2 regions of the Halomonas sp. NPDC076908 genome follow, and region 2 is predicted to be linked to the other one. Evidence: predicted binding sites of a transcription regulator. Region 2 holds the regulator's gene; the other holds the start of a gene.
The links. The regulator FNR, encoded in region 2, switches genes on or off when oxygen is low (the NO sensors DNR and NnrR bind a similar motif). The targets are predictions, from matches to a motif close to TTGATNTANATCAA.

Region 1 (15,551 bases), on a different contig from region 2:
CCCGGTGCATACCACCACATCCGCAACGGTTTGGGCATGGTCAAACGCCTGATTCAGCGGCTGGGGCGAATCAGCAATGACGCCAAGATCCAATACATCGCACTGCGCTTGGGCTAGCAGTACGTTGAGCATGGTTCGGTTACTGTCATAAACCTGCCCTGGCGATCGCTGTGCTCCGGGGGCAATCAGTTCATCACCGGTTGAGAGTAGCGCCACCCGCAGGCGTCGTTTAACAGTAACAGTACTTATTCCGTGACTTGCCAGCAGCGCAATCGATGCCGCTGTAAGCGTCTCACCCGCTGCCAATAGCGGGGCGCCTACGCAAGTCTCTTCTCCCTGACGGCGAATATTAGCGCCTACTGCCAGGTTACCTTCGAGATGAATATGTCCGCGCTGATCCAGCGTGACCCGCTCTTGAGGCACCACCATATCGGCCCCCGTGGGCACTGGCGCGCCGGTAAAAATACGTGCGCAGCCGCCTGGGGGCAGCAACATCACATCCGCCCCGGCGGGTACTCGCTGAAGCACCGGCAGCCCTTGTCCATCAGGTGCAGACTGGTAGTCGGTTAGACGCAGCGCGTAACCATCCATTGCGCTATTGTCCACCCCCGGCATATCGAGAGGAGCGACCAGCGTTTCTGCCAGCACTCGCCCTGTCGATTGTTCTAGGGTGATGGTTTCTACTGCATTAATGGGCGTGGCTGCGTCGATAAGCCGTTGGCGCGCATCAAACAGATCTAACAAGCCGGGCGTGACTATTTCTGCGCAGTGACAGTTCATAAGCGCTCCACCTCATTGGAAGAAGTCGCTGTGTGACGTCCACTGCACGGGGTCGCTGAAGGCAGCACCATGGCGGCGAAGTTGCAGGGCCGAGTGCGGGCGTCCAGCTGCAAAGCAATAATCCTGTCCCACGCCAAGGCACACGCTTTGGGCGAACCGGGCATCGCAAATATCATCGTTCGGTTGGCCACCCCCGCTACGGCGCGAGACTGGATCGTCGCTGTGCCGATTGTTTTCAGGGAGTAGTGGCGGAACAGCTCGCCATACCCCTCAATCGCTTTGTCGAACAGCGGTATCAACGCCTCGGGAGTGGTATCCCGGGCGGTAAAGCCAGTGCCGCCATTAACCAGAATCGCGTGGACATCCGTTCGAGCAATCCACTCCGAGACCACGGCACGAACCTGGTAGATATCATCAGAAACGATGCGCCTCTCGACCAGGATATGGCCGCTTTCGCTCAGATGTTCAACCAGCAGGTCACCGCTACCATCCTCGTCGAAACCACGGGTATCGGAAACCGTTAGCACCGCGATGCCGAGCGGAGTGAAAAGAGCATCTACAGGAACATGGGACATCAAGCCTCTCCTATTAGCTTTGCTATTGCTTCAAGCTATTGCATCAAGCTGCCGCCAGCATCGTCATCCAGAACAATCCCTTCGACGCCTATTTCGCTCTCTAACGCCAGCAAATAGTGACGCAGCGCACGTCGAGTTGCCTGTTCCCGTAGGCTATGGCGCACCCGGTCAATCACTTGATCGAAAGGTAACGCCCTACCGTCTCGCCGCTCGTCAATACTCACCACATGCCAACCATAGCGAGACGCCAAGGGGCGCTCGTGTAGACCTTCGGGTAAGTGCTGCAAAGCGCGATCCAACTCCGGAACAGTCTGCCCTGACACCAGCCAGCCCAAATCACCATCCAGCTCTTTTGAAGGGCACGCGGAGTGGTGTTGGGCGAATTCAGCAAAACGTTCGGGTATTAGCGTGAGTTGTTTAATCAGCTTCTCTCCAAGTTGGCATCCTTCGTCGCGCCCCTGTGAGTCATCGGGCGCCGCTGCCAGCAGGATATGCCGAACGCGCAATTGGGAAGGTTCGCTAAAGCGCTCACGATGCGTGTCAAAAAAGCGACGGCAGTCCGCCTCTTCAGGCTCGGGGACTACCAGCTCCTGTTCGAGCAAGGCAGCAATCGCAGCGTCCTCTTGAGCTTCCGCTTGCCCTTGGGCCGACCACAAACCCAGTTCAATGGCCCGCTGGCGCAGCAGCTCTTTAACCACTAAGGCGCGCGCCGCTTGAAGCTGGGCCTCCCCCGCCGTTTCGGCGGGGTGATACTGCATCTCTAACGCAATGGCTTCTTCATCGATACCGGCGTTACCGACACGCACCGGCGGTGGGGAAACGCCCCCAGGGAGTTGTTCAATATCAATCATCTGCATGGTATTTCTCCTCTACGTCTGGCCGAGCACAAGCCAGTTTTTAGCCGCGACGGCGTACCAGCTGGTACCTACGTGTGATGTATCCGAACGGCACGCTCCAAACGTGAACCAGACGGGTAAAGGGGAATAGCAGGATGATGGTCAGGCCCACGAAGATGTGCAGCTTGTAGATCCACGAGACCTCTTCCATGTAGTTGGCAGCGCCGCCGCCGAAGAAGACGATTGCCTGGGCCCAACTCGCCAGGGTGACCATCATTGCGCCGTCCATGTGGCCCAGCGAGAAGAGAATGGTGACCATGCCCAGCGCCGCCTGGAACACGATCAACCCCAGGATGGCAGTATCCATAACACTGGAAGAAGCCCGCACCCGAGCGTTGGCGATACGGCGATACAGCAACATAGCGCCCCCCACCAGGCACATGGCACCAGCAATACCACCGATCACGATGGCCAGCAGTTGCTTGGTGCTAGCGAGCAGGAAACGGTCGTAAACCCAGTGCGGCGTCAGCATGCCGAACAAGTGGCCAAAGAAAATCACGATGATGCCGATATGAAACAAATTGCTGGCCAGACGCATATTCTTCGATGACAGCATCTGGCTGGAACCGGTCTTCCAAGTGAACTGGCCATGGTCGTAGCGCATTAGGCTGCCGATCAGGAAGACCGTGCCAACCAGATAGGGGTAGTAGCCGTAGATAAGGTGATTTAAATAAAGCGCAATCGCGTCAAACATGATCTTTCTCCTTTAACGATTGGCAGGGTGAGAATTAGTGGCAGGCATGATGCGTACCGGCTGGCTCTGTACGGTGTGTTTGCGCTCGGCCAGACGGCGGCCTTCGGCGGACTGCAGCGCACAATCCTCGTCTGAGGAGGCTGAAAAGCGCACTGCCTCTTCTTCCCATACTGCATCCAGCGCTTCGGGGGTGTTGTCGGGCACCTCTTTTTTAACCTGTAGACGGTGCTCTTCCACATCGCCCTCAGCCCCCACTAACGCCAGTAGTGAAAGCGGTACCAGGGCGTGATCAGCTCCCCGCTCTTCCAGCCGCGCGGTGAGCAGCGCCAAGATGTGGCGTATTTCGCCCAGCCAGCGACCGATCTCCGCTTCATCACACAGTGAGAGATACTCAAGAAACACCGGCAGGTGGTCGGGCAGTTCCCGAGCGTCCAGCTCGAAACCGGCCGCGCTATACTCGGCCATTAAATCCACCATGGCCTGGCCACGATCGCGGGACTCGCCGTGAACGTGTTCAAATAGCAGCAGCGACGTAGCCCGACCCTTATCGAACATGGCGACGTATTCGGCCTGCAGCTCAAGCAAGTCACCATCTTGGAGACGCTGACACCACACCATTAGCGACGACTTGAGAGCCGCCCCCAGGCGGCGCTCGGCATTGAGGATTTCGATGAGTTCACCGCAAGCATCCTGCAGTTCCTGGGTCGGGTAATCGAGCAAACGGGCCAGCACACGCAGGCTGCGCATGCCCTGTAACGGCTCGAACGACGGCTCTACTGAGATCGGCGATTGGGTAGCAGCTTCAGTCATGACGAGACTCCTCAAGTTGTGGCTGCGGGTCGAAGACCTCTACCGGTTTTACCAAAACGCTGGTCTGCTTACGGCCGTTAAACAGGTTGGGCTGGCTCTCACCGTGGCAACCATCACCAAAGGTGAAGCCACATCCTCCCCGCTCGGGGAAGGCTTCGGTGGCCATTTCCCGATGGCTGGTGGGGATCACAAACCGATCCTCGTAGTTGGCAATAGCCAAGTAGCGATACATCTCTTCCACCTGAGCGACACTAAGACCGACCGCATCCAGCACCTCGGCATTCGGCGCGCCATCCACATGCTTGCCGCGCATGTAAACGCGCATCGCCATTAAGCGCTTTAGTGCCAACACAACGGGCGCCTCTTCGCCTGCAGTCAATAAATTAGCTAGGTACTTCACAGGGATACGCAGCGATTCGATCTTGGGCAGGATGCCATCGAACTCGACATGCCCCGCCTCGGCGGCGGACTGAATCGGTGACAGCGGCGGCACGTACCACACCATCGGCAGCGTGCGGTATTCAGGGTGCAGCGGCAGCGCCAAGCCCCAATCGATGGCCATTTTGTAGACGGGCGATGCCTGAGCCGCTTTGATAACGTTGTCCTGAATGCCATCTTTTTTCGCCTGGGCAATCACTTCCGGGTCATGCGGATCGAGGAAGATGTCGCACTGGCGGTGATAGAGGTCGCGCTCGTCCGGCGAGCTTGCTACTTCCTCAATACGGTCGGCGTCGTAAAGCAACACACCGAGGTAACGAATGCGACCTACACAGGTCTCTGAGCAGATGGTCGGCTGGCCGGCCTCAATACGCGGGTAACAGAAAATGCACTTCTCAGACTTACCGGTTTTCCAGTTGTAGTAGATTTTCTTGTAGGGGCAGCCAGAGATACACATCCGCCAGCCACGACACTTGTCCTGGTCGATCAGAACGATACCGTCCTCTTCCCGCTTGTAGATCGCACCGCTGGGGCACGAGGCCACGCAGGTGGGGTTCAAGCAGTGCTCGCACAGGCGCGGCAGATACATCATGAAGGTGTTTTCGAACTGGCCGTAAATATCCGCCTGCACCTTGTCGAAGTTGGCATCTTTACGCCGTTTGGCGAACTCAGTACCTAGGATCTCCTCCCAGTTGGGGCCCCACTCGATCTTCTTCATGCGTTCGCCGGAAATCAGTGAACGGGGGCGGGCCACCGGCTGATGCTCGCCGATCTTGGCGGAGTGCAGGTGCTGGTAGTCGAACGTGAACGGCTCGTAGTAGTCGTCCATTTCAGGCAGGTCGGGGTTGGCGAAGATGTTCGCCAATACCCGCCACTTACCCCCAATGCGCGGTTCAATCCGACCATCTGTACGGCGCATCCAGCCGCCTTTCCATTTAGCCTGATTCTCCCACTCTTTGGGGTAGCCGATACCGGGTTTGGTCTCGACATTGTTGAACCAGGCGTACTCCATACCTTCGCGACTGGTCCAGACATTTTTGCAGGTCACCGAACAGGTGTGGCAACCAATACACTTATCAAGATTGAGAACCATGCCTACCTGGGAACGAATTTTCATTTCACGGCCTCCTGAACGCTGTCATTGCCTTCACCATCCAGCCAGTCAACGTGTTTCATCTTGCGCACTAACACGAACTCATCGCGATTTGAGCCGACGGTGCCGTAGTAATTAAAACTGTAAGAGAGCTGCGCGTAGCCACCGATCATATGGGTAGGCTTGGGGCAAACTCGGGTAACCGAGTTGTGGATGCCACCCCGGGTGCCGGTAATCTCAGAGCCGGGTACGTTCACCTGGCGCTCTTGGGCGTGGTACATCATCACCATGCCATCTTTGACGCGCTGGCTAACCACCGCCCGCGCAGCAATCGAGCCGTTGGCGTTGTAAACCTCGATCCAGTCGTTGTCCTCGATATCAATCGAGGCAGCGTCAGCCTCGGACAGCCATACCACCGGGCCGCCGCGGTTAAGCGTCAGCATCAGCAGGTTGTCCGAGTAAGTGGAGTGAATCCCCCACTTCTGGTGTGGCGTGAGGAAGTTCAGCGCCTTGCTCTTGAAGCCGTTGTCGGCAGGTAGCGTGAAGCCTTTGGCCGCTTTGGTATCGATGGGCGGGCGATAGACCAGCAGACTTTCACCGAAAGCTCGCATCCAGGCGTGATCCTGATAGAACTGCTGGCGGCCGCTCACCGTGCGCCATGGAATTAGCTCATGAACGTTGGTATAGCCAGCGTTGTAAGAGACGTGCTCATCCTCAAGACCCGACCACGTGGGGCTAGAGATGATCTTGCGTGGCTGGGCGACCACATCGCGGAAGCGGATCTTCTCCTCCTGCTTAGGCGTCGCCAAGTGGGTGTGGTCGCGCCCGGTAATTTTGGAAAGCGCTTCCCACGCTTTTACTGCCACGGCGCCGTTGGTTTCCGGAGCCAGGGTCAGAATCATCTCGGCGGCATCAATAGCGCTGTCGATCAGTGGGCGCCCTTTATGCGGGCCGTCCAGCTTGCGATGGTTGAGCTTACCCAGCAGCTCGACTTCAGCATCGGTGTTCCAGGCAATACCCTTGCCGCCGTTGCCAATACTTTCCAGCAACGGTCCAACAGAGGTGAAGCGTTCGTAGGTCTCGGGGTAGTTACGCTTGACCTCGATCAGCGAAGGCATGGTTTTACCGGGAATCGGCGCGCACTCGCCTTTTTTCCAATCCAGTACTTGCGGTTGGGCCAGTTCACCCGGGGAGTCGTGCTGCATGGGCAGGGTGACCAAGTCGGTCTCTTCGCCCAGGTGCCCTACGCATACCTTGGAGAACGCCTTAGCAATCCCCTTGTAAATATCCCAGTCGCTGCGCGATTCCCAGGCTGGGTCGGTGGCCGCGGTCAGTGGGTGAATGAACGGATGCATGTCGGAAGTGTTGAGGTCGTCCTTCTCGTACCAGGTGGCCGTAGGCAGCACGATATCCGAGTAGAGACAGGTGGTGGACATGCGGAAGTCGAGGGTCACCAGCAGGTCGAGTTTGCCTTCCGGCGCCTCTTCGTGCCATTTCACTTCTTCGGGTTTCTGGCCACCGAAGTCACCCAGGTCTTTGCCCTGGATGCCATGGCGGGTCCCCAGCAGGTACTTGAGCATGTACTCGTGACCTTTACCGGAACTGCCCAGTAAGTTCGAGCGCCAGATGAACATGTTGCGCGGGAAGTTCTGGGCGTTGTCCGGATCTTCCGCGGCAAAGGCCAGCTCACCACTTTTAAGTTGCTGCACCGCGTAGTCAGCGGTGGACATGCCCGCGGCTTCGGCTTTTTTGGCCAGGCGCAGTGGGTTAGTGCCCAGTTGAGGTGCTGACGGCAGCCAGCCCATGCGCTCAGCGCGCACGTTAAAGTCGATCAGGCTACCAGGATAATCCTCAGCCTTGGCCAGCGGCGAAAGGATCTCCTTGATCTCCAGCTTCTCGTAGCGCCACTGGGAGGAGTGGTTGTAGAAGAACGAGGTAGAGTTCATATGGCGCGGCGGACGCTGCCAGTCGAGGCCGAAGGCCAACGGGGTCCAGCCGGTTTGCGGGCGTAGCTTTTCCTGACCCACATAGTGCGCCCAGCCACCACCGCTCTGGCCGATACAGCCGCACATGACCAGCATGTTAATCAGGCCGCGGTAGTTCATATCCATGTGGTACCAGTGGTTCATACCGGCACCGACGATGATCATGCTACGCCCGTTAGTTTTATGGGCGTTGTCGGCGAACTCACGAGCAATACGGGTGCACTGCTCAGCCGAAACGCCGGTGATTTTCTCCTGCCATGCAGGGGTATAAGGGCGAACCTGATCAAATGAGGTCGCACCATCATCTTCGCCGTCGCCGACAAAGCCACGGTCGATGCCGTAGTTGGCACACATCAGATCAAAAACGGTGACCGCAAGCATGTCGCTGCCATCGGCTCTCTTCAAGCGCTTGGCGGGCAAGTTATGGAACAGAAGGTCATCGGCGGCGCCAACACCAGCCCCTTTGACATGCTCAAAGTGCTCGTGCTCGATGCCACCGAAGTAAGGGAACGCCACGCGCGCGACGCTATCGTGGTGGTTGGCCAAACTGAGCAACGGCTTTATTTCAGTGCCTGCGGCGTCCAGCGATTCCAGGTTCCATTTGCCCACTTCGTCGCCGGTTTCGCCCCAGCGGAAACCGATGGAACCGCGTGGTACCACCAGCTGGTCGCGGGTTTCGTCCCAGGCGACAGTTTTCCACTCGGGATTGTTTTCCTGACCCAGGGCGGCATCAAAGTCGCTGGCCCGCAATTGGCGACCCGGTGCGAAGCTGCCGTCTTCACGCGCTTCTAATTCCACCAGGAACGGCATATCGGTATAGCGGCGCACGTAGTCGGTGAAGTAGGCACTGGGATTATCGAGGTGGAACTCTTTGAGGATCACGTGGCCCATGGCCATTGCCAGGGCGGCATCGGTGCCCTGCTTAGCAGAGAGCCACTCGTCGGTGAGTTTGGAGACCTCGGCGTAGTCCGGGGTAATCGAGACCGTTTTGGTGCCTTTGTAACGTACTTCGGTAAAGAAGTGGGCATCCGGGGTACGCGTCTGGGGCACGTTGGAGCCCCAGGCAATAATGTAGCCGGAGTTGTACCAGTCAGCGGACTCAGGTACGTCGGTCTGCTCGCCCCAGGTCATCGGTGACGCCGGCGGCAAATCGCAGTACCAGTCGTAGAAGCTCATGCAGACACCGCCAATCAGCGAGAGGTAGCGGCTACCCGCGGCGTAGCTGACCATCGACATGGCAGGAATCGGCGAGAAGCCGATAATCCGATCGGGGCCGTACTGTTTGGCGGTGTAAACGTTCGAAGCCGCGACCAGCTCGTTGAGCTCGTCCCAGTTACCGCGAACGAAGCCGCCCATGCCGCGAGCACGCTTGTACTGTTTGGTCTTGGCGGGGTCTTCGACAATAGATGCCCAGGCATCTACCGGGTCTGGGTTAGCCTTGAGCGCTTCGCGCCATAGCGCCAGCAGCGGCTTGCGCACTAATGGATACTTGAGGCGGTTAGCGCTGTACAGATACCAGGAGTAGCTGGCACCGCGGGGGCAGCCACGCGGCTCATGGTTAGGCAGGTCGGGACGGGTACGGGGGTAGTCAGTCTGCTGGGTCTCCCAGGTCACCAGACCGTTTTTGACGTAGATTTTCCAGCTACACGAACCGGTGCAGTTCACACCGTGGGTGCTGCGGACCACTTTGTCGTGCTGCCAGCGGGCACGATAACTATCTTCCCATTGGCGGGATTCGCTGCGCAGTTCGCCGTGTTCGTTGGCGAAGGGCTCGCGGGCCTTGCGGAAGAAATTCAGCCGATCTATGAAGTGACTCATGGTCGATCTCCAGGCTCCTCGGAAATTTGCATTACCCGTCAGGCGGGTTCCATGAAGAGGAGTCTGCGCGATCGACATCAGAATTACTGCGTGATTACCTCCATATACACCCCATCTACCCCCAAGGTGATAGAGCAGCAAATGTTTAGGAATAGATGAGGGGCAGCCTTAGAAATCATACGGTTCGCGAGTAGCGATTTTCCTTCGGCGTTAGGTAGGCATCAAACGCCATGGCCAGGTTGCGAATCATCAACCGGCCCGAAGGCAACACTTCGATTTCTTCTTCACGCAGAGCGATCAGGCCGTCATCGGCCATCTCTTCCAGGTCTTTCAATGCCTTGGCAAAGTAGCTACCAAACTCGATGCCATGGCGAGCCTCGATAGCGGCGAACTCAAGACGCCCATGACACATCAGTGTATTGATGACATCGCGTCGCAGGCGATCATCGTCGCTAAGCCGGTAGCCACGAAAGACGGGCAGGCGCCCTTCGTCCAGGCGGTGCTGGTACTGGGCCGTCTCCTTGACGTTCTGACTGTAGGTGTCGCCCACCTTGCCGATGGAAGTAATACCCAATCCGATCATGTCGCAGTCGGCGTGGGTGGAGTAGCCCTGGAAGTTGCGCTGCAGCGTGCCGTTTTCACGGGCTAGGCTCAGCTCGTCATCCGGCAAGGCGAAGTGATCCATGCCAATGTAGACGTAACCCGCGCCGGTCAGGCGATTGATCGTTAACTCCAGCAGTTCCAGCTTTCGTTCTGGCGGCGGCATATCCTCGGGGCGAATCAATCGCTGAGCCTTGAACAGCTCAGGTAGATGGGCATAGCTGTAAGCAGCAATGCGGTCCGGTTGCAGATCAATAATCTTGGTCAGCGTGGTATCGAAACTCGCTACCGTCTGCAGCGGCAGGCCATAGATTAAATCCACACTGACCGATTCAAACCCGGCGTCACGGGCTGCTTTCACCAGAGATACCACCTGCTCTTCGCTCTGGTCGCGATTGACCGCTTGCTGCACGTCGTGATCAAAATCCTGTACGCCGAAGCTCAAACGATTAAATCCCAGTGCGTACAGTTCATACACCTGCTCAGGGGTCACGGTGCGCGGGTCGACCTCTAACGAGAATTCGCGCTCTGCAGGCGCCGCAAAATGAAAGGCCTCGTCTAACGCTGCCATTAACTCGCCTAGCTGGGGGTTGCTCAGGTAGGTCGGGGTGCCACCGCCAAGGTGCAATTGAGTCATCCGCCGGGTGCTATCGAACAGCGCCCCCTGAACGCGAATCTCCTGTTTCAGCCACTGGAGATACTCAGCCGCCCGCTCGGTGTTGTGGGTAATGATTTTGTTGCAGGCACAGTAATAGCAAAGACTTTTACAGAACGGGATATGCACGTAAACCGACAGTGGCTTTGGTTCACTGGCCTGGTTACTGCGCTCGGCAGCACTTCGATAGTCATCCTCAGCAAACGCCGCCTGAAACTGCGGAGCGGTAGGATAAGAGGTGTAGCGGGGTCCCGGACGGTCATATTTTTCGACCAGGGGGCGGTTGAACAACGGTTCATTTCGCATAATCGGGAAAGGTCTCTGAAAAGGGGCTTTGAACAAGGTTTTTGAAAAAGATCTCTAAAAGTGAGCGCAGCAAGCGCTGGTTAATATTCATAAAGTATACGTTTTAAAAAACACCCTGCATCCATCGTGACGCCTCTGCTTTGTTCACTACGCCTTGAAAACCTCCCCATAATGATCTGAGTCAAAGGGCGGCAATAAATAGGTGACTAAAATGCTCGGGTTTTCAACTTAAGGAGTCTTCGCAATGGAGCTTGTGTGCCCTGCTGGCAACTTGCCCGCCCTGAAGCGTGCGGTAGATGAGGGGGCCGATGCTGTCTACTTCGGTTTTCAAAATGCCACGAACGCTCGCCAGTTTGCTGGGCTTAACTTCACCGACAAACGCGCCCGTGAGGGTGTCGATTACGCCCATAAGCACGGCAAACGAGTATTTTGCGCGATTAACACCTACCCCCAACCCGATGGCTGGCACCAGTGGACCCGCGCTGTGGATCAGGCTGTCGATCTGGGCGTGGATGCTTTGATCCTCGCCGATATGGGGCTGTTGGATTACGCCACTCAGCACCATCCTGACGTGGCACGACACCTATCTGTTCAGGGGTCGGCGACCAGCCATGAAGCACTGCGCTTCTATCATGAGCACTTTGGCATCAAGCGCGCCGTACTGCCTCGGGTGTTATCGATTACTCAAGTACGCGACCTGGCCAAGCAGACGCCGGTGGAACTCGAAGTGTTTGCCTTTGGTAGCCTGTGCATCATGGCCGAAGGGCGCTGCTATCTATCTTCTTACCTCACCAGCGAGTCACCCAATACACGTGGCGTCTGCTCGCCAGCGGCTCATGTCCGCTGGGAAGAAACGCCTCAAGGTCTAGAGTCGCGTCTTAACAACGTCCTGATTGATCGCTACGCCGAAGGTGAACGCGCTGGCTACCCAACTCTGTGTAAGGGGCGATTTGAGGTAACCGGCGAGACCTATCACGCCATTGAGGAGCCCACCAGCCTCAATACCCTGGCACTACTACCAGAATTGCGTGAACTGGGTATTAGTGCGGTAAAAATTGAAGGACGACAGCGCAGCCCCGCTTATGTGTCGAAGGTCGCAGGCATTTGGCGCCAGGCGCTGGACCGCCTCGAAGACGCGCCAGGGCGCTTTCATCCAGAGCATGCTTGGATGGCCGGTCTTGCTGAGCTTTCCGAAGGCGCCACTACTACGCTGGGCGCCTACGAGCGTCGCTGGAAATAGGAGTTTGCCATGACGCCCCCCACTGCCCTGCAACTGTCGCTGGGTCCGGTACTCTTCTACTGGACTCGGGAGTGCTACGCCGACTTCTACCGTGAGGCGGCCGATTGGCCGGTAGAGATTATCACCCTGGGAGAAACGGTCTGCTCGCGACGCCGCGACATGAAACTTGACGACTGGCTAGGCATTGGCCGCGAACTCACTCAGGCAGGCAAACAGGTGGTGCTCGCCAGCCAAACCTTGATTGAGTCCGAGGCCGATCTGCGCGATTTGCGCAAGCTCTGTGAAAACGGCGACTTCATTGTTGAGGCTAACGATCAAAGCGCCCTACAACGCCTTTCGAATGCCGGGCTACCGTTCATCGCCGGCGCCGCACTCAATCTTTACAACCCGGCCACCTTGGGCGTTATGAAGCGGGCTGGGATGCAGCGTTGGCAGGCACCGGTGGAAATGTCCCGGGATGACCTGACTCAACTGATCGCCGACTGCCATCAGGCAGGAGTAAGCCAACCCTGCGAAGTGTTTGCCTACGGTCACTTACCTTTAGCCTGGTCATCGCGCTGCTTTACCGCGCGACGCCACCAGAAACCCAAAGACCGCTGTCAGTTTGTTTGCCAGCAGTACCCCGAAGGCTTGGTGCTGCGTTCGCAAGAGTCCCGCAACGTTTTCAACCTGAACGGCATTCAAACTCTCTCAAGCGCCTGCCAGGACCTTCGTCATGAGCTTCCGGTCATGGCCGAAATGGGGGTATCGGTGGTGCGTCTCAGCCCCCGAGCAGAAGGCATGGCTGAAGTGGTCAGCGCCTTTAACCAAGCCCGCCAAGGCCAGCTGCCTACACCCGATCCATTATCCCTGGTTGATGCCGAGGTCTGCGACGGCTATTGGTACGGGCGTCCAGGCATGGACAATACCCGCAGCGTGGCTCACTAACGCAACAAATTAGTTTTGATGGCCCTGCTTTGCGGCAGGGCCATCACCGTTTAATCCCGCTATCATTGCAACCTACTGAACATTCATACAATATACTTTTTATAGCTGGATGACTTATAGCTGGATTACCCTCGGAGCAACGTAAACTCCATGCATCTCACCCGATTCACTGATTATTCGATACGCGTATTGATCTTTCTTGCTGCCAAGGGAGAGGAGCGCTCTACCATTCATGAGATTGCCGAAACGTTTGATATTTCACGCAATCATTTGATGAAAATCGTTCAGGAACTAAGCCAAAAACAGTACGTAACGGCTATTCGCGGCAAGAACGGCGGCTTACTGCTGACACGTGACCCCGCAACAATCGCGCTAGGCGAGCTGGTGCGGGAGATGGAGCATGACATGGCGTTAGTTGAGTGTTTTCATAGCGATAACGCCTGCATCATTACCCCGGCATGTCGACTTCAATCGATTCTTAAGGATGCGTTGTCGGCATTTCTAGACGTACTTGATCACTACACATTGGCTGACCTATTGGGCAATCAACAACCTCAGCTGGCGCGCCTCATGCGTATTCCTACCCTCAGTGTTTAGCCCTTAAGTGCTTAGTCCTTAAGTGCTTAGACCTTCAAAAATTAGCCCTCCTGCCCGTCGACTCGCGCCTGCATCAACGGCAACGTGTAGTGCACTAAAAATATGACGTAGGCCAAGCACCAGAGGATGATACTTAGCGTGTAGATCCAGTGGGTTATCTGGGGAAATAGCGCCAATACGGGTGCGCGCAGCAAGGCGGCTATTAACATTAATCCCAGCGCCATACCGATACCCGGTAAGGTGCGTATTGGCCGACCGGTATGGCCTAAAGAAACCCTGGCCATCATGGCTAACATCATGACACCCATCCCCCCGATACTCAGCGCATGAACCGCAAGCTCAGTGCGCATTAGCCCCATCAGTGCTAATACCCACATTACGAAGCCTAAGGGGATGAAGGCATAGCTGCCGTGCAATCCCCATAGCAATGGTTCGCGCCAGCTGTGCAGCCCACCCCAGCGTGCCATGCGAAGAGTGTTGGCCAATGCCGCTAAGACCATCGCCCCACCCATTAACATCGTAGGTACGGCAATACCCAGCATGATAGCCAGCTGCAGTAATACGACGCTCACCGTACTCGCCAGCGTAACACCTTCGAGTAAGGGAATAGGCTCTGGCTTGGTGCGCCCTAAACGGTTCGCAGTAAACATAGCAATCACGCGCCCGCCAACCACTGTCATCATCAGTGTGATCAACAGCACGGCTAAATAGGCCGCTTGGCGAATCAACTCGGCATCGCCGTTCTTCAACCCCAGATGCATCGCCAGATTAGCCATCGCAAACAGTGCAAGCACCGGGATGAAGATCAAATTGCGCCACCGCTTCGCGGTAATTACCAATTTCGCCATGACGATAGCAACCACCGGCAGAAACGCTAGGTCGACCATCAGTAGCAGCCAGCCCGGCAACGCCATGGGAAAGGCCATTAGTAGCCGACCTAATAGCCATAACACGACTAGCGCCAGCAGTGGCCCGCCGCTTAAGCTCGGCAATCCGGTCCAGTTGCGCACAGCCGTTAGTAAAAATCCCGCTACCACTGCCGCTGCAAAACCGAACAGCATTTCATGCTGATGCCAAAAAATCAGGCCGCCGTAGGGGCGCAGCAGAATATTGCCGTGCCAGAAACCCAACCACACCAACAGGGCTACCACGCTAAACAACGCAGCCAGTAGGAAGAAAGGCCGAAAAGCCAGACGCATCAATGGCAGATGCTTAAGCTTGAAGGCAGGTGGGGATGAGGTGATCGTTGGCATGGCATAATCCCGACTAATTTGCTTGGAAATATGATTGTGCGCCTCGCAACCATCAAAAACCATGACAAGTATCAAAAATGCATCTTATAGTTTTAAGCAGCTAGCCGCCCATCAATAACCGTCGTCACCTCAAGGGTCCTTCCAATAATAAAACCCGCTTTAAGATTGGTATTTATACCCTCTGGGCTTTAAGATGCATTTATAAAGCATCTTAAAGCCCAGAGGTATTATCCGTGCTAACACATGACCAAGAAAAACTGATCGACGCAACGGCCCCCGTCGTTGCTGAACATCTAGACGCCATTACGCAGCATTTTTACCCGTTGATGTTTAACCGCTATCCCGACGTAAAACCACTCTTCAATGAGGCGCATCAGCAAAGCGGTGGACAGCCTCGCGCTCTGGCCAGCGCCGTGTTGGCCTATATAAAACTACGCAGCAACCCTGCCCAAGCACGCGCCACACTGGCTGTTGTGGTCAGCAAGCATGTCTCTTTGGGAATACTTCCTGAACAGTACCCCATCGTAGGGGAGTGCTTGCTAGCGGCGATTGGCGATGTTCTTGGCGATGCCATAACACCAGAAATCGCCGGTGCGTGGGGCGCGCTTTATAACGAGCTTGCTGCACTACTCATCGACCTTGAAGACCAGCGCTACCGTGAGTTTGAGCAGCGTCCTGGCGGTTGGCGGGGCACCCGACGCTTCAAGATTGCCAGCACCCAGCAGGAGAGTGTCTTGATTCGCTCTTTTATTCTGGCACCCGAGGATGGCGACACGGTGGCTGACCATGAGCCTGGCCAATATATCGGCGTACGCCTAACCATTAATGGCGAACCGGCCTATCGGCATTACAGCCTATCGGATACCCCCAATGGTCGGAGCTAT
Region 2 (15,551 bases):
TCTATCAGAGCAGGCTGATGCCAAGCAGAAGCGTGAGTTTAATAAGCTACAGAAGCGCCTGCGCCGAGAAGTGGGCAACGCGATTATTGATTACCAGATGATTAACGAAGGTGATCGGGTGATGGTGTGCCTTTCCGGTGGCAAGGACAGCTATACCATGCTGGAGATTTTGCGCAATTTGCAGCGCAATGCGCCGGTCAATTTTTCGCTGGTAGCCGTCAACTTGGATCAAAAGCAGCCGGGATTCCCAGAGCATGTGCTGCCAGCGTATCTGGATAAGCAGGGCGTGGAGTATCACATTGTCGAGCGTGATACCTACTCGGTAGTGAAGGAGAAAACCCCAGAAGGCAAAACCACCTGCGCGCTTTGTTCACGCCTGCGGCGCGGCTCGCTATATGGTTTTGCCGAAGAGATTGGCGCCAATAAGATAGCCTTGGGCCATCACCGGGAAGATATTCTTGAAACACTTTTTTTGAATATGTTCTTTGGTGGTAGCTTGAAAGCCATGCCCCCCAAGCTTTTATCCGATGATGGTAAAAACATCGTCATTCGGCCACTGGCGTACTGTAAAGAGTCAGATATTGCAGAGTTTTCGCGGCTGATGCAGTTTCCGATCATTCCCTGCAACTTATGCGGTTCACAACCTAATATGCAGCGTCAGGTAGTGAAGGAGATGCTCGCCGAATGGGACAAGAAATTCCCTGGCCGTTTGGAAAGCATGTTTAAAGCCGTCACTAATATTGCACCTTCGCAGTTGGCGGATCGCAGCCTGTTTGATTTTGCAGGCTTGGAAACGAAGCAGGCTGAGCTGTTAGCTGGGCGCATTAACGCCTTTAATATCAGCTAACCGTTTGCTCTTCTTCTTCGGCGAGGGTGATTAAACGCGGCATATCGAGAATATTGACCTCTCTACCTGAAACCGCCACCACGCTCTGCTGCTGGAAGCGGCTTAAAATACGGCTGACCGTTTCCACAGCTAAGCCAAGGTAATTACCGATGTCGGCTCTGGGCATGGAGAGTCGAAAGCTATAAGGCGAGTAGCCCCGGTGGCGAAAGCGATCCGACAGCGTGATCAAAAAGGTGGCCAGGCGCTGGTCGGCGGTTTTGCGCGATAGCAGGCGCATCATGCGGCGATCATCACGTAACTCCTTGCTCATACTGCGATACAGCTGTCCGCGCAGTTCGGGGAGCTCTTCCGAGAGTAAATCCAAGCGATCAAACGGGATCTCGCAGACGGTGGTTGTCTCCAGGGCGATCACGCTACCGGGGTACTGCTCTTCATCGATACCATCTAGCCCCACCAGTTCACTGGGTAGATAGAAGTTGGTTAGCTGCTCGCTGCCGTTACCTTCGGCGGTCATCTGTTTCAAGCTGCCCGAACGAACGGCGTAAACGCTGGTGAAGGTGTCGCCTTGCCGAAACAGTGGCTCACCTTTTTTCAGCGGTGAGCGTCGTCGAATAATAGCATCGAACTGGCCCATATCGTCCAGCTCAAGGGCAAGCGGCAGGCAAAGTGAACTCAGACTGCAGGTTTGGCAGCGAGCTTCGTGCGGTAGCGAGCGGCGATGGCTCATAGGTTCCAACATGCTTTGCTCCTTGCGTTAGTTACGCTGATATTATACGGACCGCAACTAGTATGGGAGCTTTCGCACCCTAGCGACAAGTTGATTAAACAATCTTAGAGTAGCGCTGCCCTGTTTGCCCAGGTAGATGGGCATCGAACGCCATGGCTAAATGGCGAATGAGCAGCCGCCCTATGGGCGTTGCGCTAAGCTGGTCGCCACTTCGGGTTAACAGGCCATCTTTCTCGGCGCTCTGCAGACGCTCAAGGGCAGCCGCAAAGTAACGCGGTGCATCAATATTCCAGCGTTCACTGACGGCGGCCAGGTCGATGCGCATATCGCACATCAGTCGCTCAATAACGTCCCGACGAATCAAGTCGTCTTCGGTTAAGCGCAGCCCCTTTACAGTGGCTAACTGGCCTTGATCCAGTGCCGCCTCATAGCGGGCAAGGTCGCTTGGGTTCTGCGCATAGACATCGCCAACCCGTGAGATAGCTGATACGCCAAGGCCGATTAAGTCGCACTGGGCATGGCTTGAGTAGCCCTGGAAATTGCGTTGCAGTGAGCCCTCGTGCTGAGCAACGGCCAGGCTGTCATCCGGGCGGGCAAAATGATCCATACCGATATGCACGTAGCCTGCTGCTGTGAGCATCTCAATGGTAGTGCGCAGAATTGCCAGCTTCTCCTCGCCACCCGGTAAATCGTCCTCACTAATGCGCCGCTGTGGGGGGAAGCGCTCGGGCATATGAGCGTAGTTAAACACCGAAAGGCGAGCCGGGTTGAGTTCAATGACTTGGCGTAAGGTGTCTGCAAAGCTCTTCTCGGTTTGAAAGGGTAAGCCGTAAATCAAATCGAGGTTAAGCGAGCGAAACCCGAGTCGGTGGGCTTCCTCCATCAACGTTTCAGTCAGTACTCGGGGCTGAATACGGTTAATGGCTTTCTGGACCAGCGGGCTTAAATCCTGAACCCCCAGGCTAATACGATTAAACCCCAGCGATTGAAGATGGCGCAGGGTAAAAACGTCTGCTTCGCGAGGGTCTATTTCAATCGCATAATCGCGCTCGGGAGACTCAGAAAGTCCAAACCGGGCATGCAAACGGTCAATCAGATCGCCCATCTGATTCAAGCTTAGAAATGTCGGCGTACCGCCGCCCCAGTGTAACTGCTCGACCGGCCGCGAGGTATCAAGGTGGCGAGCGGTAAGCACCATTTCGCGGTCTAGTCGGCTCAGGTAGGGCTCCGCCAAGGCGGTATTTTTGGTGGCAATCTTGTTGCAGGCGCAATAAAAGCAAATTTTACGGCAGAATGGGACATGGACATAAAGCGAGAGCGCGCGTTTGCCCGCGTTGCTGCGCTCTAAGGCCTGAGTTAGGTCGCCAGGGGTAAACTGCTCATTGAATGATAGCGCCGTGGGGTAAGAGGTATAGCGTGGGCCGCTGGTATCGTAACGGCGCACCAAGGCTTCATCCCACACCGGTTGCGTGGGCTCTGCCACACTAGAGGGTGCACAAGGTGAAGCAGCAAGGGCATGAACGGTCATTGAGAGGCGCTCCAGCGTTAGGGACTGCCGCTAGCCTAGCCCGTAGCAAAAGGGTAAATGTTGAGCCATGTCATACTAATGAAAAGTATGTGCCGTGAGCATCCAGAGCTGCCAAAGCGCAAAGGCAATAATCGTTAACGCTGCCACGCTACGTGTTGCCGGGTGGCGAATTAAATGACTTAGCTGGCGCGCGGCAAGGCCGGTGGCTAACAGGGCGGGCAGGGTGCCAAGCCCGAAAGCGCCCATCAGTAGAGCGCCCTGAAAAGGGTCGGCAATTGCTAAGCTCCAGGCCAGCATGGAGTACACCAGCCCACAGGGTAGCCAACCCCATAGTGCGCCTAACGCAAACGCTTGAGGAAGATGCACAACGGGCATTAACCGCCGCCCCATGGGCTCAATAAAGCGCCAAAGTCGCCGCCCCACGGCTTCGACTTTAAGTAACCCTTTCCACCAGTTGGCGATATACAGCGCCATTAGGATCAGCATTAACGCGGCAAATACCTGAAGCAACAACCTTGCGTTGGCGGAAAGTGAAATTAGTGTGCCTAACAGGGCAACCAGCGCGCCTGCGCTCATATAGCTAATAATACGCCCTGCGTTATAGCTCAATAGCAGGCCGCCCATGCGCGCTGGATGACGCATGCTGGGAGGTACTGCAAAGGTGAGCGCGCTCATAATACCACCACACATACCAATGCAGTGCGCGCCCCCCATCAAGCCAAATACAAATGCCGCCAGTAGCGGCGGCAGGTCAAGGCCGGTTGGGTTCATGGTGGGGGCTCTTGGCCATCGGAACTGTTGTTAGCAGCCTGCTGACGCTGGCGGCGCTGTTCAGCGCTCAGATCATTCTCATCTTCATCAAACAGAATATGGTGTGCGGGGCCTTCGAGGTCATCGAACTGATCATTTTTAACCGCCCAGAAAAATGCCCAGACGGCGAGGCCCAGCAAAATAAGTGAAAGCGGAATGAGCAGATACAGAATCGTCATGCGGTCACCGGGAGTGGAGAGCTCAGCGATGTAGGTGCCTGGGTACGCCAGCGTGACAGGCGTAGGGCATTGCCGACCACCACCAATGAGCTGAGCGACATGCCTATGGCGGCAAGCCAAGGCGGCACCAAGCCCATCGCTGCCAGCGGCAGTGCAGAAAAGTTATAACACACTGACCAAATCATATTCTGTCGCATGATACGCCGGGTGGCGCGGGAAATCTCAATGGCATCAAATATCCGCATTAAGCGTGGGCTGAGCAGTACCGCATCGGCGCGAGTACGGGCCAGGTCCGTCGCGCCATTCATGGCAATTGCCACGTCGGCACCGGCCAACACCGGCACGTCGTTAATACCGTCGCCAATCATAAGCACCGTTTCACCTGCGGCTTGAAGCTCGCGCAGCCGGGCCAACTTGCCTTCCGGGCTGGTGCCCGCATGCCAGGTGGTAATGTTGAGCTGGTCAGCCAGGCTCTCTACCGCATCGGCAGTGTCGCCTGACAGCAGCTCGACGTTTAAGCCTTTAGCTTGCAGCGCTGCAATCGTCGCGGCGGCATCGTCGCGTACACCGTCGTGTAATCCAAACCATGCGCGGGGCGCGCCATCTTCACTGAGCAGTAGCCACTGGCCCCTGGCAGGCGATGAAATGTTTTCTTCACTGGCAAATTCTGGTTTACCCAGCCTCCAACGAGCGCCGTTTAGCGTGCCCTCTAACCCTTGCCCAGTGTGGCTATGAATATCTTTCGCCTGCAAAGTGGCATCCCTAAATGGGCGAAAGGCACGGGCAATGGGGTGTTCTGAATGAGCTTCCAGAGCAGCAGCAATTGCTTGGGCACGTTCGGTGGTTAACTCACTCAGCGTTTGTGTCTGTGTCAGGTGCATTTCGCCACGGGTTAGGGTGCCGGTTTTATCAAAGATTATGCGGGTGACGTTGGAAAGCGACTCAAGGGCATCGGCGCGGGTAATCAGCACGCCGCGTTTACGCAGTTGGCCGTGACCCGCGGTTAAAGCGGTAGGGGTGGCCAACGCTAACGCGCAAGGGCAGGTCACCACGAGCACTGAAAGCAGCACCCAGAGCATTCGCGAGGGGTCGATAAACCACCAGGCAATGGTCACGCAGGTAGTCACCAGGAGTAAGCGAAGTACAAATAAGTGCGCCATGCGGGCCGCCATTTGAGCAAGCCGCGGTCGCGTGGCAAAGGCACGGTCAGTGAGATCGACAATCCCTGCCACCCGGGCATCTCGCCCAGCATGGGTCACCCGGACCACCAGCGGATTTTCCATATTTTGGCTGCCGCCGGTAATCATGTCGCCCACGCGACGCGTCACTGGCAGGTATTCACCGGTGAGCATCGACTCATCCAGACTTGATTCGCCCTCTTCAATCAGGCCGTCGGCGGGTACGCCGTGGCCCGGCTTGATCAATACGCGGTCGCCTGGGGCGAGTTCACTGGCGGGCAGAATGCGTTCGCTGCCGTCGTCTTCAAGGCGCGTCGCAGAGATAGGCAATACACCGCTGAGAGCGTTACCGCTGTGGCCGCTGCGTCGTCTGGCGCGGCCTTCTACGTAGCGGCCAAATAGCAAAAAGAAGGTGAACATTGCTACCGAGTCAAAATAGACCTCGCCAACGTTAAACAGCACTGCATAGCTGCTGGCAAGGTAGGCACCGCCAATCGCCAGCGACACCGGCACATCCATGCCCAGTACGCGATTACGCAGGTCACGCAAGGCGTTGCGGAAAAACGGCTGGGCAGAGAAAAATACCACCGGGGTGGCTAGCGCAAACGAGAGCCAATGAAACAGCGCATAGAAATCCTCGCTAATTTCGCCGGGTCCGGCGACATAGATAGGAATCGAGAACATCATCACTTGCATCATACCGACGGCGGCGATAATCAGCCGACGCACGTTCATACGCTCTTCATGCTGCAGGCGCGTTTGTGCTTGATCGGGCTCGTAGGGCTGAGCGTCGTAACCAATCGCCGCCAGTTCAGCCAGCAGCTGTGAGAGCTTTAGCTGCTGTGGGTTCCAGCTTATCCGCAAGCGGTGATGGGTTAAATTAACCGCGCTTGAGGTAATACCTGGGAGGGCATTCAGACGGTGTTCAATCAGCCACGCACAGGCAGCACAGGTAATGCCTTCAATGGCGAGGGTGGTTTTAACGTTGCCTGCATCGCCGTCGGGATGAACAAACTGTGTCTGTAAGCCTGGGTCGTCAAACACGGACCAAGTGTCCGCTTTAGCGGCTTGGCGTTCATCTGGACGCTCTGGAAGCTCGGTGCGGTAGCGATAATAACTCGCCAAACCACCGTCGACGATGGCATGGGCTACCGCTTCGCAGCCTGGGCAGCAAAGCGGGTGAGTGTGCTCATCCAGGGTAATTGTCCAGGGCGCCCCAGCGGGTACCGGATTACCGCAGTGATAGCAGGCGGAGTCAGAAGCGGCGTTGCTCATTCGCTGTCTGGGCGCCCTCCTGGCAGTAGTGCAACACTATTTTCATCGGGGAAAGTGGCTTCTCCCACTAAGCGCCAGTCGGCTTCTTGCCGCTCAGGCTGAAGCTGGATGTACCAACGGTAGCGCATATTATCTGGCCCCTGGGTGATGTAGCGGCCGTCGCGGACGTGTTCAAGCACAAAGGACTGGTCGCGGTCATCTTCAGTGGGAAAGATAAAGTCTAAATAGAGCGTATCCGGGTGCGTATCACCGGCTAAATCAATCACAATGTCGCTGGTCAGCGGGTCAAGCCGAAGCTCTGCGCTTAAGTTTAACTCACGGGCGCGCTCCTGCTTGGCAAACACCATGTTGATGGCCTTACCGTGCTCATAATAATCTTCCTGCACAACCATGCCATCGGCCGTTCGAATTGAAAGCACCGCAAAAGTGGAGCTAACGATAATCGAAGAAAACAGCAGGCCGATTAAAAACCATGGCCAAAACTGCTTATACCAAGGCGTTACCTTATTTTCAGTGGGTAATAAAGGGGGTGACATGCTTGTTATCTCCTAATATCGCCTAAGAAGCGAGTGTCCCGCTCAAGGCGAATGCGCTCATCTTGCTCAGCCTGTAATGAGAACACAATGGCGTGACTGGGCTGCTGAAGTTCGTCTGGGTCAGCGGTGACGGTCACTACTTGAAGGCGTGACTCGCCCGCTGGCACGTTAATGATTTCATGGTCCAGGGTTAAACCTGTTAGGCCGACAACGCTGAGCTGATAAGTATGATCCTGATCATCCAGATTGCGTACCGTTAAGCTATAGACGTTGCTAATACGGCCATCGCGGGTCATTTGATAGAGCTGCGTGCGTTCGCGTTCAGCCTCAAAACCAAGGGGCATACGGTCATTTATGGCCCAGGCAAAGGTGCCCACCATAACTAACAGGGCCGCGAAGTAACCTAGCAGGCGAGGGCGCAATACGCGGCTCTTTTTGCCCTCTAATGCGTTTTCGGTGGTGTAACGCACTAACCCGCGCGGGTAGCCCATTTTATCCATCACGCTGTCGCAGGCGTCGATGCAGGCGGCACAGCTAATGCATTCAGGCTGCAGGCCATCGCGAATATCGATCCCGGTAGGGCAGACCTGTACGCATAGATCGCAGTCGACGCAGTCCCCGTAACCTGCCTCGCGGGCTTCGGCGTGACTTAGATCTTTTCTGCGGTGACCGCGGGGCTCACCGCGGGACTCATCGTAGGAAACGATTAGCGTATCGCGGTCAAACATAACCGACTGAAAGCGCGCATAGGGGCACATGTAGATGCACACCTGTTCGCGCAGCCAGCCAGCGTTCAGGTAAGTGAACACCAGGAAAAAGCCGACCCAGAAATAGGACCAGCCATGGGCTTCCAGGGTAGGAAGTTCCGCCACCAAATCGCGAATCGGCGTGAAATAGCCCACAAAGGTAATGCCAGTGGCGAGGGCAATTATGAGCCAAGCGACATGTTTAGCGCCTTTGCGCCAGACTTTATCGGCGGTCATTGGCTGATCGTCGAGTTTAATTCGCCGGTTGCGCGAGCCTTCAATACGATGCTCAAGCCAAATAAACAGAAAAGTCCAAACACTTTGGGGGCAGGTATAGCCACACCAAACACGGCCAGCAAAAACGGTAATAAAAAACAGCCCAAAGGCGCAAATTATCAATAGCCACGATAGCAGGATGAACTCCTGTGGATAAAACGTCGCGGTAAAGATATGGAATTCACGGTTGGGTAAATCAAACAGAATGAGCGGTCGATCCCCAACGTTGATCCACGGTAAGAGAAAAAACAGCATCATTAGCGCCCAGTTCGCGCTGCGCCGTAGTTTCTGAAAAGCACCTTTAATTTCGCGCACGTAAATGTGACGCCGCTTGGCGTACATGTCTTGAGTCACTGCTTCAGAGGAGGGCGTGTGGTGCCCCACCGGGTTCGGCGTGATGTCTTGGCTTGGTATCTTTTCCATGGCGATATTCCCGGCTCTAAAGGCAGGAGAGGCTGCATCTGAGGGATGAGCCCAGGCTGCATGGGCAATATTGTATCGGGTTGCGCATAAAGAAAGGGTGCGGTGTGGGGCCGCACCCTTACTTAACGCTTATAGCTTGCTGTGCTTTCAGCTAACTAACGGTGTTGTCAGTCACTAACTAGCAAGGTTTGCTCGTTAGCCAACGCCACTCAGTCTGCAAACCGCAGGCTGTACACATAGGCGGCCACTAGGTGTACACGCTCTTCGCCGATATACGCCGCTTGCGCAGGCATGTGGCCATTGCGGCCGTTACGCAGGGTCTGACGAATTGAGTCATCGACACCTTGTCCTGGCGCCAGATAGAGCCAAATGTCGTTGGTCAGGTTAGGCGCGCCAAGAGCCGTATTGCCCGTCCCACTTGGGCCGTGACAGGCAGCACACACGGCCATAAAGGTGCTTTCGCCCTGTTCGGCACGCGCTTCGTCATGTTCAAGTTCAGACAGTGACAACACGTACTGAGTGAGATTTTCAATATTGTTCGCACCCAACTGCTGCCAAGAAGGCATCAGGCCATTACGGCCATTATTTAGAGAGGTAAGAATGTTTTCTGGTTCACCGCCATATAGCCAATCGTTGTCGGTCAAGTTGGGGAAACCGTAGCCGCCCTGGGCATTCGAGCCGTGACATACCGCGCAGTTGTTTTGATAAATACGCTCGGCTACCAGCATCGCCTCTGGGTCTTCTGCAAGCTCAGGAATAGGCACTTCCTGGTAGCGGGCAAAAATCGGTGTAAAACGCTCTTGGGCATCGGCGACTTCTTCTTCCCATTGGCCTTCTTGGGTCCAGCCAAGCACTCCCGCGTAGTTACCTAGGCCTGGGTAAAGGACGAGATAGCCTAGGGCAAACACTACCGTCAAGATGAATAACTGAAACCACCACCGAGGTAGCGGATTGTCATACTCTTCGATGCCGTCTGCAGCATGGCCTGTTGTTTCTACGTTACCTTCAGCGTCAGGTATTTTATCAGTACGGCGGTTAGCAAGAAGTATCCAAACGCTCAGCGCGATTGTACCTAGCGTGATGATGATGATCCAGGCGCTCCAGAAGCCTGATAGGGAGTCACCCCATAAATTATTCATAACTTCTTATCTCCCCTGTCTTTGCGGGAATCCGCTTCGCTGTCGCTTTCAAGCGAAGCGTGCTTGTCACTGGTCGGTTGCTCATCATCATCGGCAAAGGGCAGGTTAGCCGCTTCTTCGAAGTCTGCCTTGCGTCGCTTAGAGTAAGCCCATAGGGCAATACCGATCATGGCGATAATCAAGAACAGCGTGATGAGACCGCGAAAAGTTCCCGTATCCATAACTTAACGAGTGCCCTCGAAGACGGTACCGAGCTGCTGCAGATAGGCGACCAAGGCGGTGATTTCCTGGGTGCCGCGTACATCTGCAGTGGCGCTGGCGATATCTTCATCGGTGTATGGCACGCCTAGTTGGCGCAGCGCACGCATTTTTCTGGGTGTGGCATTACCATCGAGGGTATTGTCAAACAGCCACGGATAAGCTGGCATGATCGACTCGGGCACTACATCACGAGGGTTGTACATGTGAGCGCGGTGCCAGTCATCGCTGTAGCGGCCGCCTACGCGGGCCAAATCAGGCCCGGTACGCTTAGAGCCCCATAGGAAGTTGTGCTCATAGACCTGCTCGCCAGCCACATTGTAGTGACCGTAGCGCTCGGTTTCAGCGCGGAACGGGCGGATCATCTGCGAGTGACAGCCTACGCAGCCTTCACGGCGATAAATGTCACGGCCTTCTAATTCCAGTGCAGTCAGAGGACGCAGGCCTTCAACAGGCTCGGTGGTGTCCTTTTGGAAGAACAGCGGAACGACTTCAGCCAAGCCGCCGAAACTGATCGCAACCAGGATCAATACGGCAAGTAGGCCAACGTTCTTTTCGACAATCTCGTGTTTCATTGGTCTCAACTTCCCCGTTTAAGCAGCTTGTGGCGCTAGATGGCTGATGGCCTCACGACGCTTGACGGTCATGTAGACGTTGTACGCCATGATCAGCATGCCGGTGACCCAGAAAAGCCCACCTATCAGGCGTACAAAGTAGCCCGGTGCACTGGCTTCAACGGATTCCACAAAGGTGTACATCAACGTGCCGTCAGGGTTGATGGCACGCCACATTAGGCCTTGCAAAATACCGTTAACCCACATGGAGGCGATGTAGAGCACGGTACCGATGGTCGCTAGCCAGAAATGAACGGCAATCAGGTTGATCGAGTGCATTTCAGTGCGCCCGAATACGCGTGGGATCAGGTGATACATTGAGCCGATAGTAATCATCGCTACCCAGCCGAGGGCGCCGGAGTGAACGTGACCAATGGTCCAGTCGGTGTAGTGCGACAGCGCGTTGACGGTCTTAATCGCCATCATCGGGCCTTCAAAAGTGGACATGCCGTAGAACGAAAGGGCGACCACCAAAAAGCGCAGCGTGGGATCTGTCCGCAGCTTATGCCAGGCGCCTGATAGGGTCATCATGCCGTTGATCATGCCGCCCCAGGAGGGTGCCAGCAGAATGATGGACATGACCATCCCTAGCGACTGTGCCCAGTTTGGCAGCGCAGTGTAGTGCAGGTGGTGTGGGCCAGCCCACATGTAAATCATGATGAGTGCCCAGAAATGCACAATCGATAAACGGTAAGAGTAGATTGGGCGCTCAGCTTGCTTGGGTACAAAGTAGTACATCATCCCCAAAAAGCCTGCTGTCAGGAAAAAGCCAACCGCGTTGTGACCGTACCACCACTGTACCATCGCATCCACAGCACCGGCGTAGATCGAGGTGGAGTACATAGGCGTCACGGGAATCGCAGCGCTATTCACGATGTGCAGAACGGCGACCGTCAGAATAAAGGCGGCAAAAAACCAGTTCGCCACATAAATATGTGAGGTAGTGCGTTTCTTGATCGTCATCAAGAATACCAGCGCATAGGTAACCCATACTACCGCGAGCAGTATACTGATTGGCCACTCCAGCTCAGAGTACTCCTTGGTCGTGGTATAGCCCATGGGTAGTGACACTGCCGCTGAAAGAATGACAGCTTGCCATCCCCAGAACGTAAAAGCCGCTAGCTTGTCAGAGAAAAGTCGTGTCTGACAGGTGCGCTGAACAACGTAGTACGATGTCGCAAATAGCGCCGAGCCACCAAAGGCGAAAATTACGGCGTTAGTGTGTAACGGGCGTAGACGCCCGAAGCTCGTCCAAGGTAATCCGAGGTTCAGTTGCGGCCAAACCAGCTGTGCGGCAAGGATGACACCAACGGTCATACCTACGATGCCCCACACAACGGTCATAATCGCAAACTGCCGAACCACCTTGTAGTTATAGGTCGGGTGTTCCAGTGCTGTGCTCATTTCATGTTCCCATCGAACGCGGTTAGGGGGTAACCCGTGGCATTTTGCACGGATGCGGCCACCCGCTTGATGATGCAGGTCAAGATCCGACCAGGATTCTAGCGCAGCCGAGGCTTAAGCTGAACATGCCAATTGGCTAAACATTGAATTAACAGGAGTGATGTGTGTCCTATTACGCTTCATCTGGCTACGTTGAGGTGCATCCAGAGGCTTTAAAAAATATCCTCAGCAGTCGGGTAAGTAGGTGTTTTCTGGTGCAGGGCAAGGGGCCGCTGGCGATACATGGAGAGGCGACGCTAGGTCGACTGCTATTTGCGCATGGGGCAGGGGCCGGGCATCACTCGCCTTTTATGCGTCAATTTGTCACTACTCTGGCTGAGCTGGGAATTCAGGTACTGTGTATAGATTTTCCCTACATGCAGCAGATACAAGAAACCGGCAAGCGTCGACCACCGCCACCTATCGCCAAAACGGTTGAGCAGTTTACTGAGTGGTACGCGCTACTTGATGATCTTTTTATTGAGCCGTTATGGGTGGGTGGAAAGTCGATGGGTGGCCGTGTAGCAACGCTGTTGGCCAGTCAGTCGTCATATGTAGCTACTGTGCCCGGCGTTATCGTGGCAGGCTATCCGTTTCATCCTACTAAAGTACCTCATAAACTACGCCTTGATCACTGGCCTGGCATTGAATGCCCGCTGCTGGTTTTACAAGGCGAGCGAGACCCCTTCGGTACCCGTGACGAGGTAGAAAGCTATGAACTACCCCCGAATGCACAGCTTGCATGGCTAAAAGATGGCGATCACGACTTCAAGCCTCGACGCCTTTCTGGACTAAATCAAACGGTTTTGATTGACGAAGCTACCCAGATTGCGGCATCCTTCGTCCGCGCTCAAACGCAGGACGCAGATGAAAAGACTCAGGTCTTGGATGAAGGCAACACGCTGGTTTAGATCACACTTTTTAAACCAACTAGGTTGACATCCTACAAGCCTTCTGTAGAATGCAGCGCCACGTGACCAGCGGGTGGTTAGCTCAGTTGGGAGAGCACCAGCCTTACAAGCTGGGGGTCACTGGTTCGAACCCAGTACCACCCACCATCTTAGATGGTATGAATTAGTTGGTATGGAAACGTGAAGAAGTAGCAGTAAAAGCACGGCAGTAAAAAGTAGGATAAGCATTTGATGTGCATAACGGACCGGTAGTTCAGTCGGTTAGAATGCCGGCCTGTCACGCCGGAGGTCGCGAGTTCGAGTCTCGTCCGGTCCGCCAATATCAAATCAGTATCAGCTTTGTTCCCTGTGCTTGTTTTACAGTATGTTATCGCTATTCGGACCGGTAGTTCAGTCGGTTAGAATGCCGGCCTGTCACGCCGGAGGTCGCGAGTTCGAGTCTCGTCCGGTCCGCCACGATAACTGCTAAGCTGGATTGGTAAGTACAAAAAGTATTTACTAATTGGATTGGGTGGTTAGCTCAGTTGGGAGAGCACCAGCCTTACAAGCTGGGGGTCACTGGTTCGAACCCAGTACCACCCACCATCGCCTAACAGTTATAAGCGCCTCTGAACCGCTTAAAAATGTTAAGCATATGATGGTTATATGAAGTGCCTTAATGCGGACCGGTAGTTCAGTCGGTTAGAATGCCGGCCTGTCACGCCGGAGGTCGCGAGTTCGAGTCTCGTCCGGTCCGCCATTTAAGTTGCACATGCGTTACAAGCAGGACATCGGCGCGAGCCGAAAAAATTCCAAAAAAAGCCCGGATCATTGATCCGGGCTTTTTTATTGCGTGCAGCTGCTAAGCTGCACGCTAACATTAAGCTATAGCGCTAACGCCCGCTTTAGCTATCTGCACGTCCTGGTCGGGTTTTACACCGGAAATACCGACGGCACCCACGACATGGCCGTCGACAATGATCGGTACACCGCCTGACAGCAGGCCTTGCAGCGGCGCAGACAGAAACGCCGTACGCCCACCGTTAATCATCTCTTCAAACACCTGGGTCTCTTTACGGCCCAGCGCGGCACTGCGCGCTTTTTGAGTGGCGACTTCAGCACTGAAAGGGGCTGCTCCATCTAAACGGCGAAGCGCCAACAGATGACCACCGTCGTCGGTAACGGCGATAGTGACTGGCCAGCTGTTGCTATCGGCTTCTTTTTGCGCTGCATCTAATACGTTAATGACATCAGCTTGAGCGAGGATACTTTTTGTTTGCATGTGCTTGGTTCCTTTTTAGGGTGAGAGCAAAATTGCCGCACTGCCAGCGGGTAGCGCGGCGTTTGTGTTAAAGGGGTTAGCGTTAGAGGCTAGGGGAGGGCTGCATCAACGATTTCCACCCAGTGGCGTACCGGCGTGCGATTGGCGCCTGCCAGGTGCGTCTGGCAGCCGATATTGGCCGTTACGATGACTTCTGGATTACCTGCCTCCAGCGCATTTAGCTTGTTGTCCCGCAGTTGGGTGGCAAGCTCTGGCTGAGTGATAGAGTAGGTGCCCGCCGAGCCGCAGCAGAGATGCGCATCCTTTACCGGCGTTAGCGCAAAACCGAGTTTGCTTAGTACGCCTTCAACGGCACCGTTAAGTTTTTGAGCGTGCTGCAGTGTACATGGGCAATGGAAGGCCAATCGTTTTGAAGCGTTTACGCTTATTGCCTCTAGGGGCTCCTCGCGCAAAATTTCGACGATGTCTCTGGCTAAGGTACTAACCTTCTGCGCTTTGACAGCATAGTCGGGGTCATCTTTGAGCATGTAGCCATAATCTTTAATAAACGCACCGCATCCGCTAGCCGTTTGTACGATAGCTTCAGCACCTTGTTCAATATGCGGCCACCAAGCATCAATATTGGCGCGCATACGGGTCCGGCCTTCGTCCTGAGCATTCAGGTGAAAATCAATCGCGCCGCAGCAGCCAGCTTCTGTTACTGGCGTCACGCTAATGCCGAGCCGATCCAGAATACGGGCAGTGGCGGCATTGGTATTGGGCGATAGCCCCGGCTGCACACAGCCTTCCAGAATTAACACTTTCCGGGTATGGCGATGTATATCCGGGCGAGCGCCGGCATCTACCGGGGCGGCGGGCATTTTACTGCGCAGCTTACCGGGTACTAGCGGTTTAAAGGTTTGTCCGAGCTTTAACAGTGCCTGAAAACGCTTGGGATCGACCAGCATTTTTCGTAGTGCATAGCGCTGTGCACGCTCTGCAGCAGGGCGGGGGACGCGGCGCTCAATTTCGGCACGGCCAATGTTAAGCAGCTTGTGGTACTCGACACCTGACGGGCAGGTGGTTTCACAATTGAGGCACGTTAGGCAGCGATCTAAATGCAGGCGAGTCTCATCGGTAACCTGATCGTCATCATCGCGACTCTCAAGCAGCTCCTTCATTAGATAGATACGTCCACGCGGGCCGTCGCGCTCATCGCCAAGTAGTTGGTAAGTCGGGCAGGTGGCGTTGCAAAAACCGCAGTGTACGCAGGTGCGTAAAATACGCTCTGCTTCCTGAATATGCGGTTTCAGACGATCGGCGTCGGTAAAGTGCGTCTGCATGTCAGCTCTCCTGATTAAAACGCCGCATAAAGACGACCGGGATTAAATATGTCATGGGCATCTAGCTCCGCCTTTAGA

Region 1: the regulator FNR is predicted to act here: its motif matches at 10,822-10,835, upstream of hemN (oxygen-independent coproporphyrinogen III oxidase).

What each region holds. Positions count from the first base shown of each region.
Region 1 is NZ_JBNNIW010000001.1:205,615-221,165, forward strand. It holds gene ACQKE4_RS00920 (molybdopterin molybdotransferase MoeA) at 1-780, opposite strand, end outside; gene moaB (molybdenum cofactor biosynthesis protein B) at 777-1,355, opposite strand; gene ACQKE4_RS00930 (peptidylprolyl isomerase) at 1,391-2,212, opposite strand; gene narI (respiratory nitrate reductase subunit gamma) at 2,253-2,945, opposite strand; gene narJ (nitrate reductase molybdenum cofactor assembly chaperone) at 2,958-3,755, opposite strand; gene narH (nitrate reductase subunit beta) at 3,748-5,310, opposite strand; gene ACQKE4_RS00950 (nitrate reductase subunit alpha) at 5,307-9,089, opposite strand; gene hemN (oxygen-independent coproporphyrinogen III oxidase) at 9,265-10,650, opposite strand; gene ubiU (ubiquinone anaerobic biosynthesis protein UbiU) at 10,895-11,890, shown strand; gene ACQKE4_RS00965 (U32 family peptidase) at 11,900-12,817, shown strand; gene ACQKE4_RS00970 (Rrf2 family transcriptional regulator) at 12,968-13,414, shown strand; gene ACQKE4_RS00975 (NnrS family protein) at 13,456-14,667, opposite strand; gene ACQKE4_RS00980 (globin domain-containing protein) at 14,901-15,551, shown strand, end outside.
Region 2 is NZ_JBNNIW010000015.1:39,895-55,445, forward strand. It holds gene ttcA (tRNA 2-thiocytidine(32) synthetase TtcA) at 1-847, shown strand, start outside; gene fnr (fumarate/nitrate reduction transcriptional regulator Fnr) at 840-1,586, opposite strand; gene hemN (oxygen-independent coproporphyrinogen III oxidase) at 1,669-3,102, opposite strand; gene ACQKE4_RS10790 (sulfite exporter TauE/SafE family protein) at 3,178-3,873, opposite strand; gene ccoS (cbb3-type cytochrome oxidase assembly protein CcoS) at 3,870-4,091, opposite strand; gene ACQKE4_RS10800 (heavy metal translocating P-type ATPase) at 4,088-6,544, opposite strand; gene ACQKE4_RS10805 (FixH family protein) at 6,541-7,080, opposite strand; gene ccoG (cytochrome c oxidase accessory protein CcoG) at 7,086-8,525, opposite strand; gene ccoP (cytochrome-c oxidase, cbb3-type subunit III) at 8,735-9,664, opposite strand; gene ACQKE4_RS10820 (cbb3-type cytochrome oxidase subunit 3) at 9,661-9,885, opposite strand; gene ccoO (cytochrome-c oxidase, cbb3-type subunit II) at 9,889-10,497, opposite strand; gene ccoN (cytochrome-c oxidase, cbb3-type subunit I) at 10,516-11,940, opposite strand; gene ACQKE4_RS10835 (alpha/beta fold hydrolase) at 12,105-12,890, shown strand; tRNA gene ACQKE4_RS10840 (tRNA-Val) at 12,962-13,037, shown strand; tRNA gene ACQKE4_RS10845 (tRNA-Asp) at 13,133-13,209, shown strand; tRNA gene ACQKE4_RS10850 (tRNA-Asp) at 13,270-13,346, shown strand; tRNA gene ACQKE4_RS10855 (tRNA-Val) at 13,400-13,475, shown strand; tRNA gene ACQKE4_RS10860 (tRNA-Asp) at 13,553-13,629, shown strand; gene ACQKE4_RS10865 (heme-binding protein) at 13,750-14,151, opposite strand; gene glcF (glycolate oxidase subunit GlcF) at 14,241-15,473, opposite strand; gene glcE (glycolate oxidase subunit GlcE) at 15,488-15,551, opposite strand, start outside.